Regions from separate parts of the Mesorhizobium sp. B2-5-3 genome, predicted to be linked through region 2. Evidence: predicted binding sites of a transcription regulator. Region 2 holds the regulator's gene; the other holds the start of a gene.
The links. Region 2 encodes LexA, which represses DNA repair genes until DNA is damaged. Its sites were predicted from a motif close to TGTTCNNNNTGTGTTCNG; they were not measured.
Positions count from the first base shown of each region.

Region 1: the regulator LexA is predicted to act here: its motif matches at 3,686-3,703, upstream of FJ867_RS02870 (metallopeptidase family protein).

Region 1 covers NZ_VFUS01000001.1:544,924-550,667, forward strand. Annotated here, with positions in the region: gene FJ867_RS02855 (error-prone DNA polymerase) at 1-1,175, opposite strand, end outside; gene FJ867_RS02860 (DUF6504 family protein) at 1,172-2,647, opposite strand; gene FJ867_RS28945 (hypothetical protein) at 2,589-3,662, opposite strand; gene FJ867_RS02870 (metallopeptidase family protein) at 3,913-4,335, shown strand; gene FJ867_RS02875 (TetR/AcrR family transcriptional regulator) at 4,355-4,984, opposite strand; gene FJ867_RS02880 (hypothetical protein) at 5,155-5,744, shown strand, end outside.
Region 2 covers NZ_VFUS01000011.1:52,125-57,868, forward strand. Annotated here, with positions in the region: gene gltX (glutamate--tRNA ligase) at 1-491, opposite strand, end outside; gene FJ867_RS22965 (ComEC/Rec2 family competence protein) at 595-3,045, shown strand; gene lexA (transcriptional repressor LexA) at 3,039-3,782, opposite strand; gene FJ867_RS22975 (TetR/AcrR family transcriptional regulator C-terminal domain-containing protein) at 4,249-4,926, shown strand; gene kynU (kynureninase) at 4,923-5,744, shown strand, end outside.

The DNA of each region.
Region 1 (5,744 bases), on a different contig from region 2:
TTTTCATGCTCGAAATCGACGTCGATGTCGGGCGGCTCGTTCCTCTCCTCGGAAATGAAGCGTTCGAACAGCGTGTCGATTCGCTCCGGCCCGACCTCGGTGATGCCGAGGCAGAAGCAGACGACCGAATTGGCGGCCGAACCGCGCCCCTGGCAGAGAATATCCTGGCTGCGGGCGAATTTGACGATGTCGTGGACGGTCAGGAAATAACGGGCATAGTTCAGGCGCTCAATAAGGGCGAGCTCTTCCTCGATGCGCCTCGTCACCGATTGCGGCACGCCCGAGGGATAGCGCCTGGCCGCCCCCTCCCGCGCCAACCTTTCCAGCTCCGCCTGCGGGCCGAGCCCTGATTGCGTCGGCTCGTCGGGGTAATTGTACTGAAGGTCGCTGAGCGAGAAGGTCAGCTCCTGCGCGAAGCGCAGCGTTTCGGCCAGTGCCTCCGGGTGCCTGCGGAACAGGCGCGCCATCTCCAGCGGCGGCTTCAGATGGCGCTCGGCATTCGCCGTGAGTTCCAGCCCGACCTCCGAAACGGGAATGTTGAGGCGAATCGCGGTCAGCACGTCCTGCAGCGGGCGCCGCTCGGCCGTGTGGTAGAGGACGTCGTTGGTCGCCATCAAGGGCAGGCCGGCCAGCTCCGCCATCGCCGCCGCCTGCTCGATCCTGAAGCGGTCGTTTCCCGCATAATCGGGCGAAACGCCAAGCCGCAGGGCCCCGCCGAAACGGTCCTTGAGCTGGCGAAGCAGGGCAAGGCTGTCTTGCGCGCCTGTCGCCAGAGCGGGCAGGACCGCCAGCGACATCAGTTCGCCCCATTCGAGAAGGTCGTCGCGCCGCAGAAGGGTCGCGCCCTTTTCGTTCTCCTCGCGCAGATTGGCTTGCGTGAGCATGCGGCACAGATGTCCCCAGCCCTTGCGGTTCCGCGGATAGGCGAGAATATCAGGCGTGTCGTCGCAAAAAACCAGCCGGCTGCCGGGGTGGTAGGCAAGCGTCTCGACCTTGGCCTGCTGCCAGGCGCGCACCACACCCGCCACCGTGTTGCGGTCGGCGAGCCCGATCGCGGAGAACCCCATGAGCTTGGCCGCGACCACCAGCTCCTCCGGCTTGGAGGCGCCGCGCAGGAACGAGAAATTCGACTGGATGCCGAATTCCGCATAGGGAATGGCGGTCAGCGCGTTCATGCGAAGACCCCGTGCAGGAACCAGCGCGGCGGGATTTCAGAGCCGCCATAGAGACCTTGCCGGTAGAGCCAGTAGCGGCGGCCGTCGGCATCCTCGATGCGGAAATAGTCGCGTGTCGACGCCGCTTCGTCGCTCGAAAATTCACGCCACCATTCCGGCGCGATGCGTTCAGGGCCTTCGGCGCGGGCGACCCTGTAGAGCGCACGCCGCCAGCGGAAATTCAGCGGCGGTCCCTCGGGCATTTCGGTGGCCGGCACCTCAATCGGCTCGGGCGAGCGGAAAAGCCGGATCGGCCGCTCCGGCGGGAAGATGGTCATCGGCGCCTGCATCCTGTCCGGTTTCTTCGGCGGCGTGATGCGGCGCGGGGTTTCCGTGAAGGGGATGGTGGCGACGGCACGCTCGGGCAGATGGCTTTCCACGGCGACCGGCTTGAGAACCGCCCCCTCGCCGAGCCGGGCGCGGATGCGGTCGGCGAACAGCGCGATATCGGCGCCGTCGTCGGTCGTTTCGCCTGTCAGGTCGGCCTGCGGCATGTCGAAGGCCGCCGCCGCCAGCACCGAAAGCCGCACCAGGTCGAAGCCATAGCCGGCATCGATATGCTGCTCGAGGGCGGCCAGCCGCTCATGGAACAATTTCTGGATCAGCCGGGGTTCGCGCATCGGTCGCGACGTGCCGAGCGCGATGCGGCTGACGGCGCCGTCGACGCGGAACAAGAGCAGCGCCAGGCTTCTCGCGCCTTCGCCGCGCCGCTCAAGGTCGATCTTCAGGGTCGTCGCCAGCATGCCCACCAGCCGTTCTATGTCCTCTGTCAGCGTGACGGGCTCGGCCAAATGGCGTTCGACCGAAAGCGGCGCGACGGGCAGGCGCGGCGACACCGCCTCGTCGAGACGGCCGAGCGCCTGGTCGAGGCGCAAGAGCAGGGAGGCACCGAAGCGGCGGGCGAGCGGCGCGCGCGGCGCGGCCATCACCGCGCCCGCCGTGCGCAGGCCAACACTTTCCAGGCTGGCGCGGGTTTCCGGCGCGATGCGTAGCGCCGCCAGCGGCAAGGGCCCCAGGAGCGCTTCCTCCTCGCCGCCGGCAACGATGCGGTCGCCGCAGAACCGCGCCGCCGCCCAGGCGGCGCCGGGTGTCGCGGCAAGGCCGGCACGGACGTCGAAGCCCTGATGGAAGAAGCGCGACAGGATCTCGTCCAGCATGGCGCGTTCGCCGCCGAAAAGATGGGTGCAGCCGGTGACGTCGAGGAACAGGCCGTCGGTCCCGTCGAGCGCCACCAGCGGGGTATAGCGGTCGCACCAGTCCGCAAGGCCTTCGAGCAGGCGCCGGTCGGCTTCGGCATCGGCCTCCATTATGTCGATCGACGGATGCATGGCGCGCGCATCGGCGATGCCCATGCCGGGCTTCAGATGCAGCGCCTCAGCCCGCTCGTCGAGGGCTAAGATGCGCTGCGCGTTGCTGTCGCGATGGCTGATCACCAGCGGCCGGTGATCCGACGGTCGGGAACGCCAGGACCGCCCCAGGCGCTGCCGCAGGATCCGTTCGGCCGCGAGATAGGGAAACCACAGGGACAGGATTCTTTGCTCGTTCTTCCCCAATCCGTCTTTCATCGAATATGCGTTCATCGGGGTTCCACTCCAATATGAATTGTCCTGGCAGGGCCGTGCGGCTCTTGCCGATGCTGATGGTGAAGGCGGGGCGGCCGATCGAGCCGGCAAGCGGCCCGGCGACCGTGTCGCGCGGCCCTGCCGGCGCCGGCGAGACGATGAGGCGGACGGGCGCCGCCGTCGGTTCGGGTTCGGCCGCCTGCCGCAGCAGGAAGACCGGCCGGCCGGCGCTCTGCGCGCGGGCGTGCAGCCGGCGCGTCGCGGTCAGGTCCAGCCGCTGCGGATTGCCGCGGACTTCAAGGATGACGGCGGCGAGCGCCGTCATGCGGGCCGCCTCCTCGGCGACCCACAGCGCATCGGCGAGCCTTGGCGCCTCGGAAAACAGCAATTGCTCCGGCTCGATGCCGAAGGCGGCGTGAAGGCCCCGGGCATAGGGAAAACCCGCCTCCCGAAAAACCTCCTGGGTGCCGATCCACAGCACCGGCAATCGCGGCCCTTGCTTGAGAACCAGGCTGGGCTTGAGAATCAGGCTGGGCTTGAGAATCAGGCTGGCGAGCGACAGGGCGAAGCCGGCGACCGCTCCGGCATCGCGGGTCTCGATGCCATGGATTTCGCTCAAGGCCGCTTTCGGCAGGCCGCCGCCCAAATCGCCGCCCCAATCGCCACCGAGGGCGGCATCGAGCCGGCCGATGCCGGTGCGCAGGAAAGCATCCGGCCTGGCTACGGCGATGCCGCGCCGGACCACGGTGCGGTCCGCGGCGGCCATGCCGGCGTCGGAAACCGCGCCGGCCGGCGCCTGCAGGCGCTCGGGCAGCGTTCCCTCGATCTTCGCGATCTGGCGGCGCAGGGCAAAAACAGTCTCCCGCGCCACGGCGCTCATCGCCATGACGGTCAGTGTCCACTCACAATTGTTCCTGTTATGTTCTTATAGATTCCAGAGGCGACCCGAAGAGTCAAGCAGACTCATGGGGGAATTTATTCCTCTCCGATAAGAGGGCCAACATGGGTCGGACAGCCGACCGCGCCTCAAGCCATGCGAAACGGCTCCCGGTGCCGTAAGCAATCCTGGGGTTGGCCGCCGCGTCATTTGCCGATTGTGGCCCAAAAGCCTATATGCCGGGATCAAAGGACAAAGCATGGCCCGCATCTACAAGACCCGCATTTGGCACGACCAGCTTTCGCCGTCGATGGACGAGATCGAGTTCCTGGCGCTGGAGGCCTACGCCCATCTGCCCGAGGATTTTCGCAAGCTGACCGGCGAGATCGTCATCCAGATCGCCGAGTTCCCCACCGACGAGATCATGGACGACCTGTCGCTGGAAACCCCCTTCGACCTGCTCGGCCTATTCGAGGGACGCGGCATTGCCGAGCGCTGGAACCCGCAGACCGGCGAAGGCCCGAACCGCATCACGCTCTATCGCCGCGCCATCCTCGACTACTGGGCCGAGAACGAGGAGACTTTGGGCGACATCGTCACCCATGTGCTGATCCACGAGATCGGCCACCATTTCGGCCTGTCGGACGACGATATGGAGAAGATCGAAGAGGCAGCCGAGTGACCGGTTCTACGTCAGGCCGTCATTTCACAATGAGTGTGATGAAATGTTTTAATACGTTCTGCACAGTCTGCTCCCCGGTATGTCCTGCCACTGCCCATTGCGCAAAATGTCCATCAATGTACATGCGTGCGAGCCCGTAGACGAGCGCCCTCGCGGCTATCTGGGTCTCTGCCATGTCGTCCGACCGGAGCATGTTTCGCCGCTGTGCTTCTGCCATTGACGCTTCCATCAGCGAACGCACCGCTTCATTATCGTGACGCAGCGACTCCGAAGCATCCCAATCAATAAGATTGCGTGTCGAGATGATCTGGAAGTGGGTGGGGTTTCGAATTGCCCAGCGCAAATAGGCGATTCCAACAGCGGCAAAGCGTTCGATCGGATCGTCCGTCGCAACCTTCTCGACCGCATTCGTGATCTCCGAGCGGAATCGGCTCATTGCCTGCTCCGCGACAGCCGTCATCAACGCGGTCTTGTTGCTGAAGTGACGGAATGGCGCGCCGGGGGAAACCCCGGCACGTTTTGCGGCTTCGCGCACGCTCACATTGTCGGGGCCGCCTTCCTCGACCAGTTGAACCGCGGCATCGATCAGGACCTCCCGCAAATTGCCATGGTGGTAACCAGTGCGATGAGGCGCCTTGGCTTTTGCCATCTCTTTCCCTTCGTTCCGTGGAGCAGCTTCCCGCCTCTGTAGCATGATTCCGCGATTTATGTAATCGCCGTTTACAATCCCGGCCAGAGGATGTAAGCAGTGATTACTGATGGGATCGGAACAGGCCTACGGTCTTCGCGGCTCCCGAACTCCCAGCTGAGGAGACGAACATGCTCGCCAGAACAGCCCCACCCCGCCCGCAATCGGTCATTTCGCATCAGAGTCCAGCCGAAGAACTTCAGCAGGAGAATTTCGCGATTGTTCAGTCGAGCGCGACTGTGCCCAGCCTCACGCTTTATCGGCTTGCCGCCGTCGCCGGGATGGGAAGCGCGCTTATTCTTCTGGTCAACGCGGCTAAACGCAGCTCGCTCATCGCGACCACCGATCTGACGCAACTTCTCGCACCAGTCGCCGAGATATTGGCGCTTGGCCTCGTCGTAGGCCTGTTTCTTGCGTTTGGCCGGCGCGCGGGGCTGTTCGGCACTATCGCGTTTGTCATCAACTTCGTTGCGTTGGCAAGTTTGGTAGGCGTGGAAGCAGTGATCAATCTGGTATTTTCGAAGCTTCCGCTCACAACCATCGTCGAGCTGCGAGCCGGACCGCTCGGTCTGGCTCTGGTCGCCAGTTCGGTTCTTTTTCTGGTTGGAACGCTCGCGTTTGTAATCTCTCTCGCCGTTGCAAGAGGCGTGCCGCGCATTCCTCTCGCTCTTTATCTTATTGGCGCGGTGCCGATCGCGCTTCGTGCGTTCGTTCCGGAGCT
Region 2 (5,744 bases):
CGCACGTCGCCCTGGACACGGTCATGCACCACCGTCTCGCCTTTGGTCGGCGCCTTGATGCGGATCGCGCCCTTGACGCCAGGAGGCGCCTGCGAAGGGTCGCGGTCACGCCAGCTTCCGTCATAGCGCGGCGGCAGGCCCTTGACCCGCGCCGCGTCGCGCATTGCCTCAAGCTCGGCAGGGGTCTCGTAGCTGTAGTAAGCCTTGCCCATGCGCACCAGCTCCTCGGCCACCTCGCGATGGCGCGGCGCGCGCTCGAACTGCGAGACGGCGTCGCCGTCCCAGGTGAGGCCGAGCCAAGTCAGTCCTTCGAGAATGGCTGCTGTCGCCGCATCGGTGGAGCGCTCGCGGTCGGTGTCCTCGATGCGCAGCAGCATCGTACCGCCGGTGTGCTTGGCGTAGAGCCAGTTGAAGAGCGCCGTACGCGCGCCGCCGATGTGCAGGTAGCCGGTGGGCGAGGGGGCAAAACGGGTGACAACCTTGTCGGACATACAACTCTCGGGAAACGTCTGGAGCGGGGTGCGGATCACACGCACTTTCGCGCGTCGCGCGTTCATGTAGCATAGGGTGTCGAGGGCGCAAGGGGCAGACCCGATGGCTGGAGCGGGCCGGGGCGCGGAGGAAGGCGAGGACGTCGTTGCCGGCGTCAGCGAACGCTCTCTTTTTGCCATGCCCGCGCCCGCCTCATTGCCGCTGGCGTTGCCGCCCCTACAGCAGCCGGGCAAGTCGCCGCCGGCGGATGTTTCCACGCCGCCCGGCATTCCCGCAGCCGGCGCGGCCGTGCGTCTGCGCCGTGAGTTCGGCCGTGCTTCATGGCCTCGTCTGCGCAACGGCGTGGCCAGAGCGTCCGAGCTCGAACTCGATCGGGGCATAGGCTTCCTGCTCGTCCCGGTGTTCCTGGCATGCGGATCGATTGCGTATTTTTCGTTGGCGGCGGAGCCGGGCTTTGCCAAGCCTGTCGCGGTCGCGATCCTGATGTCGCTGTGCGCGCTCGTTTCACGCTCATGGCCGAAAACGCATCTGTGCTTCATGGCGGCGCTGTTGTGCGCGCTCGGCATGCTCGCCGGCAAAGTCGAGACGTGGCGGGCGGGAACGCGGATGCTGGGCTCGGAGATCTCCACGCAAATCACCGGCCGCGTCGTTTCGGTCGACCAGATGGAGACCGGCCGCATCCGGCTGACCATCGATGTGACATCGACCGCGCGGCCGAAACTACGCTACGCGCCCGAGCGCGTTCGCCTTTCGGCACGCAAGGTGCCGGCTGAAGTGACGGCCGGTTCGCTCGTGACCGGCTATGCCAGGCTGTTGCCGCCGACCGGACCGGTGCGGCCGGACAGCTACGACTTTTCCTTCGACAGCTACTTCGCCGGCATAGGCGCCAGCGGCTTCTTTCTCGGCAACCCCAAAATCGTCTCAGCCGATGACAGGCCGCTGTGGGCCGCCCTTTCAGCCGCCATCGAGAGTGCTCGCGAAAGCATTGCCGACCATATCAGGGGCAGCATCGGCGGTGCCGAGGGCGAGATCGCCGCGGCGCTGATCGTGGGTGTGCGCGCCGGGATTCCCGACGAGATCAACGAAGCGATGCGACGCACCGGCATCTACCACATCATCTCAATTTCCGGGCTGCACATGGCGCTGGTCGCCGGCACCGTCATGGGTCTGCTGCGTGGCGGCTTCGCGCTGTTTCCGAATTTTTCCTCCCGCCGGCCGGTCAAGAAATACGCGGCCGCGGCGGCACTTTTCTCGATCGCCGCCTATCTCGTCATTTCGGGCGTCGTTGTCGCCGCCGAACGCAGCTTCATCATGCTGGCGGTGATGCTGATCGCCGTTCTGTTCGATCGGGCGGCACTCACCATGCGCAATCTGGCTATTTCGGCGATCGCCGTCATCGTGGTGTCGCCGCACGAGGTGGTAGGGCCGAGCTTCCAGATGTCGTTCGCCGCCACCGCGGCCCTGGTGGGCGCCTATGCCGGCTGGTCGGATCGCAAAGCCGACAAAGCGCGGACCCCGCCGCCGCAACGGACCTTGCCCGGCCTCCTGACGCGAAAATTGCTGCTGGCGACAGGTGGGCTCGCGATGACCTCGATTATCGCGGGAAGCGCCACGGCGCTTTTCGCCATCTGGCATTTCCAGCGCGTGTCGCCGCTCAGCCTGTTCGCCAATCTTGCCGTCATGCCGATCGTTTCGGTCGTGATGTTCCTTGCGGTTGCCAGCGCGCTGCTGATGCCGTTCGGGTTCGATGGACCATCCCTTTATCTGATGGGGAAGGGACTGACCGCGATGATCGCCATATCAGGATGGATCTCGCAACGCTCGCCGGTCGACGCGGTCGGGTTGATTTCGCAGCAATCCGTCCTTCTGGTGGCGATCGCCCTGGTCATCGCGACGATGGCCACGACATGGCTGCGGCTGGCGGCACTTCCCTTCGCGCTCGCCGGCCTGTTGACCGTCTCGGACACGCGCACGCCGGACGTGCTGATTTCGGAGGATGCCCGCCTGGTGGCGTTGCCGATCGGCGGCGGCGAGCTCGCGATCAACCGGGCGCGCCCGAACGAATTCACCGTCGATAATTGGAAACGCGCGCTGAAGTCCGAAACCATCGTTGCGCCGGAACTGTTCGACAGCGGAGACCGACAGTTCGACATCTTCGATCCCGCGCAACTTCCGGCGGGAGCGCCTTTCTATTGCTTCACGGGCCTGTGCATGGCCCGGCATACCTCGGGGGCGATCATCGCGCAGGTGGAGGATCGCAAGGACGCCTGGAGGGCCTGCTCCTATGCGGATCTGATCGTCATCAACGACCCCGCAGGCTACGATCCCTGCCACAATCCGCTGGTTCTCGTCATCACCAAGCGGCAGCTCGCTCGTAAGGGAAGTGCCGCCGTCTTCTTCGACCAGCAATCGGCGACGGCACCGGCACGGGTCAGCTTTGCCGTCGACAGGCCATATCGGCCTTGGCACGAACAGCGGAAATTCTCACGCGAGGCAAGGGGACTGCCGCCTTACCGTAAACCCGAAAAGCCCACCGCCGACCCCGCTCAGTAGCGCCTGATCAGGCCGACCAGCTTGCCTTGCACCTTGACCCTGTCCGGTCCGAAAATACGTGTTTCATAGGCCGGATTGGCAGCCTCGAGCGCAATCGAAGCACCCTTTCGGCGGAAGCGCTTCAGCGTTGCTTCCTCCTCGTCCACCAGGGCCACGATGATCTCGCCGGGACTTGCGGTGTCGGCATTGCGGATGATGACCGTGTCGCCGTCGAAAATGCCGGCCTCGATCATCGAATCGCCCTTGACCTCCAGCGCATAGTGTTCGCCGCCCATGATCATGTCAGGCGGCACTGAAATGGAATGCGTCTGATGCTGGATGGCGTCGATCGGCACACCCGCTGCGATGCGACCCATGACCGGGATCGACACCGCTGAAACCGCATCGTCGTCATTGCCGGCAGCGGGCAGACGCGAAGACGTCGCCGGCTTGATCTGCCGGCTAGGGCTGCTGCCCTGTCCGAGGCTGCCCTGGATGACGCTCGGGGAGAACTTCTTTGCCGCGTTAAGACCCGGCGCGATCGAGTCCGGCAGGCGCAGCACCTCCAGCGCGCGCGCCCGGTTGGGCAGGCGGCGAATGAAGCCGCGCTCCTCCAACGCCGTGATCAGCCGATGAATTCCCGACTTGGAGGCGAGGTCCAGCGCTTCCTTCATCTCGTCGAAGGACGGCGGAATGCCGCTTTCCTTCAGCCGTTCATGGATGAACATCAAGAGTTCATGTTGCTTGCGCGTGAGCATGGCGGCCCCCAAAGGCATTGCACGAAGGGTCTGGAACCAGAATCAGAAAACAAACCCAGAACAAACACTATCTGTTCCAGTTGTGTTCCGCAACCATTTAAAGTTTAATGAATTTCTTAAGGCGACGGAAACGAAATGCCCTCCCGCAGCCAGCATCCTGCCAGCGCGGTCCGTCGTCAATGCGCTCCCGGGCCCTTTGAAACTATTTTGGTTAATGGCCTGTGGCCCGACCGGTCTCCACTCTTGGCACAAGCCTGCAAGCTGGGTGACCGGCAGGTGCGGGGTGCGTTTGGGCGGATTAGAAACCCCTGCGGCTCGTGAACGAAACGAAACCAAAATGCCAACTTCCGCCGGAAAACGGCCAGACACCACCACTGGTCGCGATGGGCTGCGTTCGCTCGCTCCTTGCTTCCCGTTCGCTTGACGAAACCGTATAATAATGTACGGTTTTCGAAGAGGAACACCAATGATCACGCCGAAGCAGGCCGCGCGACGCGAACGGATAGAGGAGGCCGCCTATGCGGTGCTCCGGGAAACCGGCTACAAGAGCGCCTCCCTGCTTGCTATCGCCAAGCGGGCATCGGCCTCGAACGAAACCCTCTACAACTGGTACGGCAACAAGCAGACCCTGTTTCGATCCTTGATCGAAGCCAATGCGGGAGAGGCAAGGAAGCTGCTGGAGGACGCCCTTCACCAGGCGCGCGATCCGCTCGAAACCCTGAACTTGCTCGGGCCAGTCCTGCTGACCCTCGTGACGGGCGACAAGGCGGTGGCGCTCAATCGCGCCGCGGCCGGCGACGTCAACGATACAGGCACGCTTGGCCAATCGATCGCGCAATTCGGCCGCAATACCATAATGCCGCTTGTTGGCGACCTGCTTCGAACCGCAAGTCGGGCCGGCCTGATCGCCTGTGACGATCCTGCCGAAGCCGCCGACATCTACATCAGTCTTTTGATCGGCGATCTCCAGGTTCGCCGGATCGTTGGGGTGCTCGAGGAACTGCCTCGGGCGGAAATCGAGCAAAGATCGAACCGGGCGTTCACCCTGTTCTTGCGCGTCTATGCGGCCAGCCCTTGCCCGGGCGGCAAAACAGCCGGCCCGTTTCCAGGGCGCTCTTCTCACCGAGGAACATCGCGACCATGAGCAAAATTCCCGATCTCGCAGCGATCGAGGCAATGGACACCGCGGATCCGCTGCGTGCCATGCGTGACCGCTTCACCTTGCCCCAGGGGGTGATCTATCTCGACGGCAATTCGCTGGGCGCCGCTTCGCCCGCCGTGTTCGGCGAGCTGCAGAAGGCCGCCACGCAGGAGTGGGCGCAGGATCTCATCCGCGCCTGGAACACCGCCGGCTGGTTCGACATGCCGGTCGAACTCGGCGACCAACTCGGGCGCCTGATCGGGGCCGCCGCCGGCCAGACGGTGGTCTGCGATACCACCTCGATCAACATCTACAAGGTGCTGCATGCGGCACTCGGGATGCGGCCGGACAGGTCAGTCATCGTCGCCGAGGGGGACAGCTTTCCGACCGATCTCTATATGGCCGAAGGCGTTGCCTCGACGCGGCCGGGCACGGTGCTGCGGCTCGAGGGTGTCGATGCGCCGACCATAGAAGAACTGATCGACGAGCGGGTCGCGGTCATCCTGGTCAACCACGTCAACTACAAATCCGGGCAGTTGCGCGACGTGGCCGCGCTGACGCGGACGGCACATGATGCCGGCGCGCTGATTGTCTGGGATCTCTGCCATACCGCCGGCGCCTTGCCCGTCGAGCTCGACCGTTCGAATGCCGATTTCGCCGTTGGCTGCACCTACAAATATCTCAATGGCGGCCCGGGTGCCCCGGCCTTCATCTACGCGGCCGAGCGCCACCATGGCGATGTCCGCCAGCCGCTCAGCGGCTGGTGGGGCCATGCGCGGCCATTCGCCTTCGAACAGGGTTTTGCTGTCGGCACAGGCATC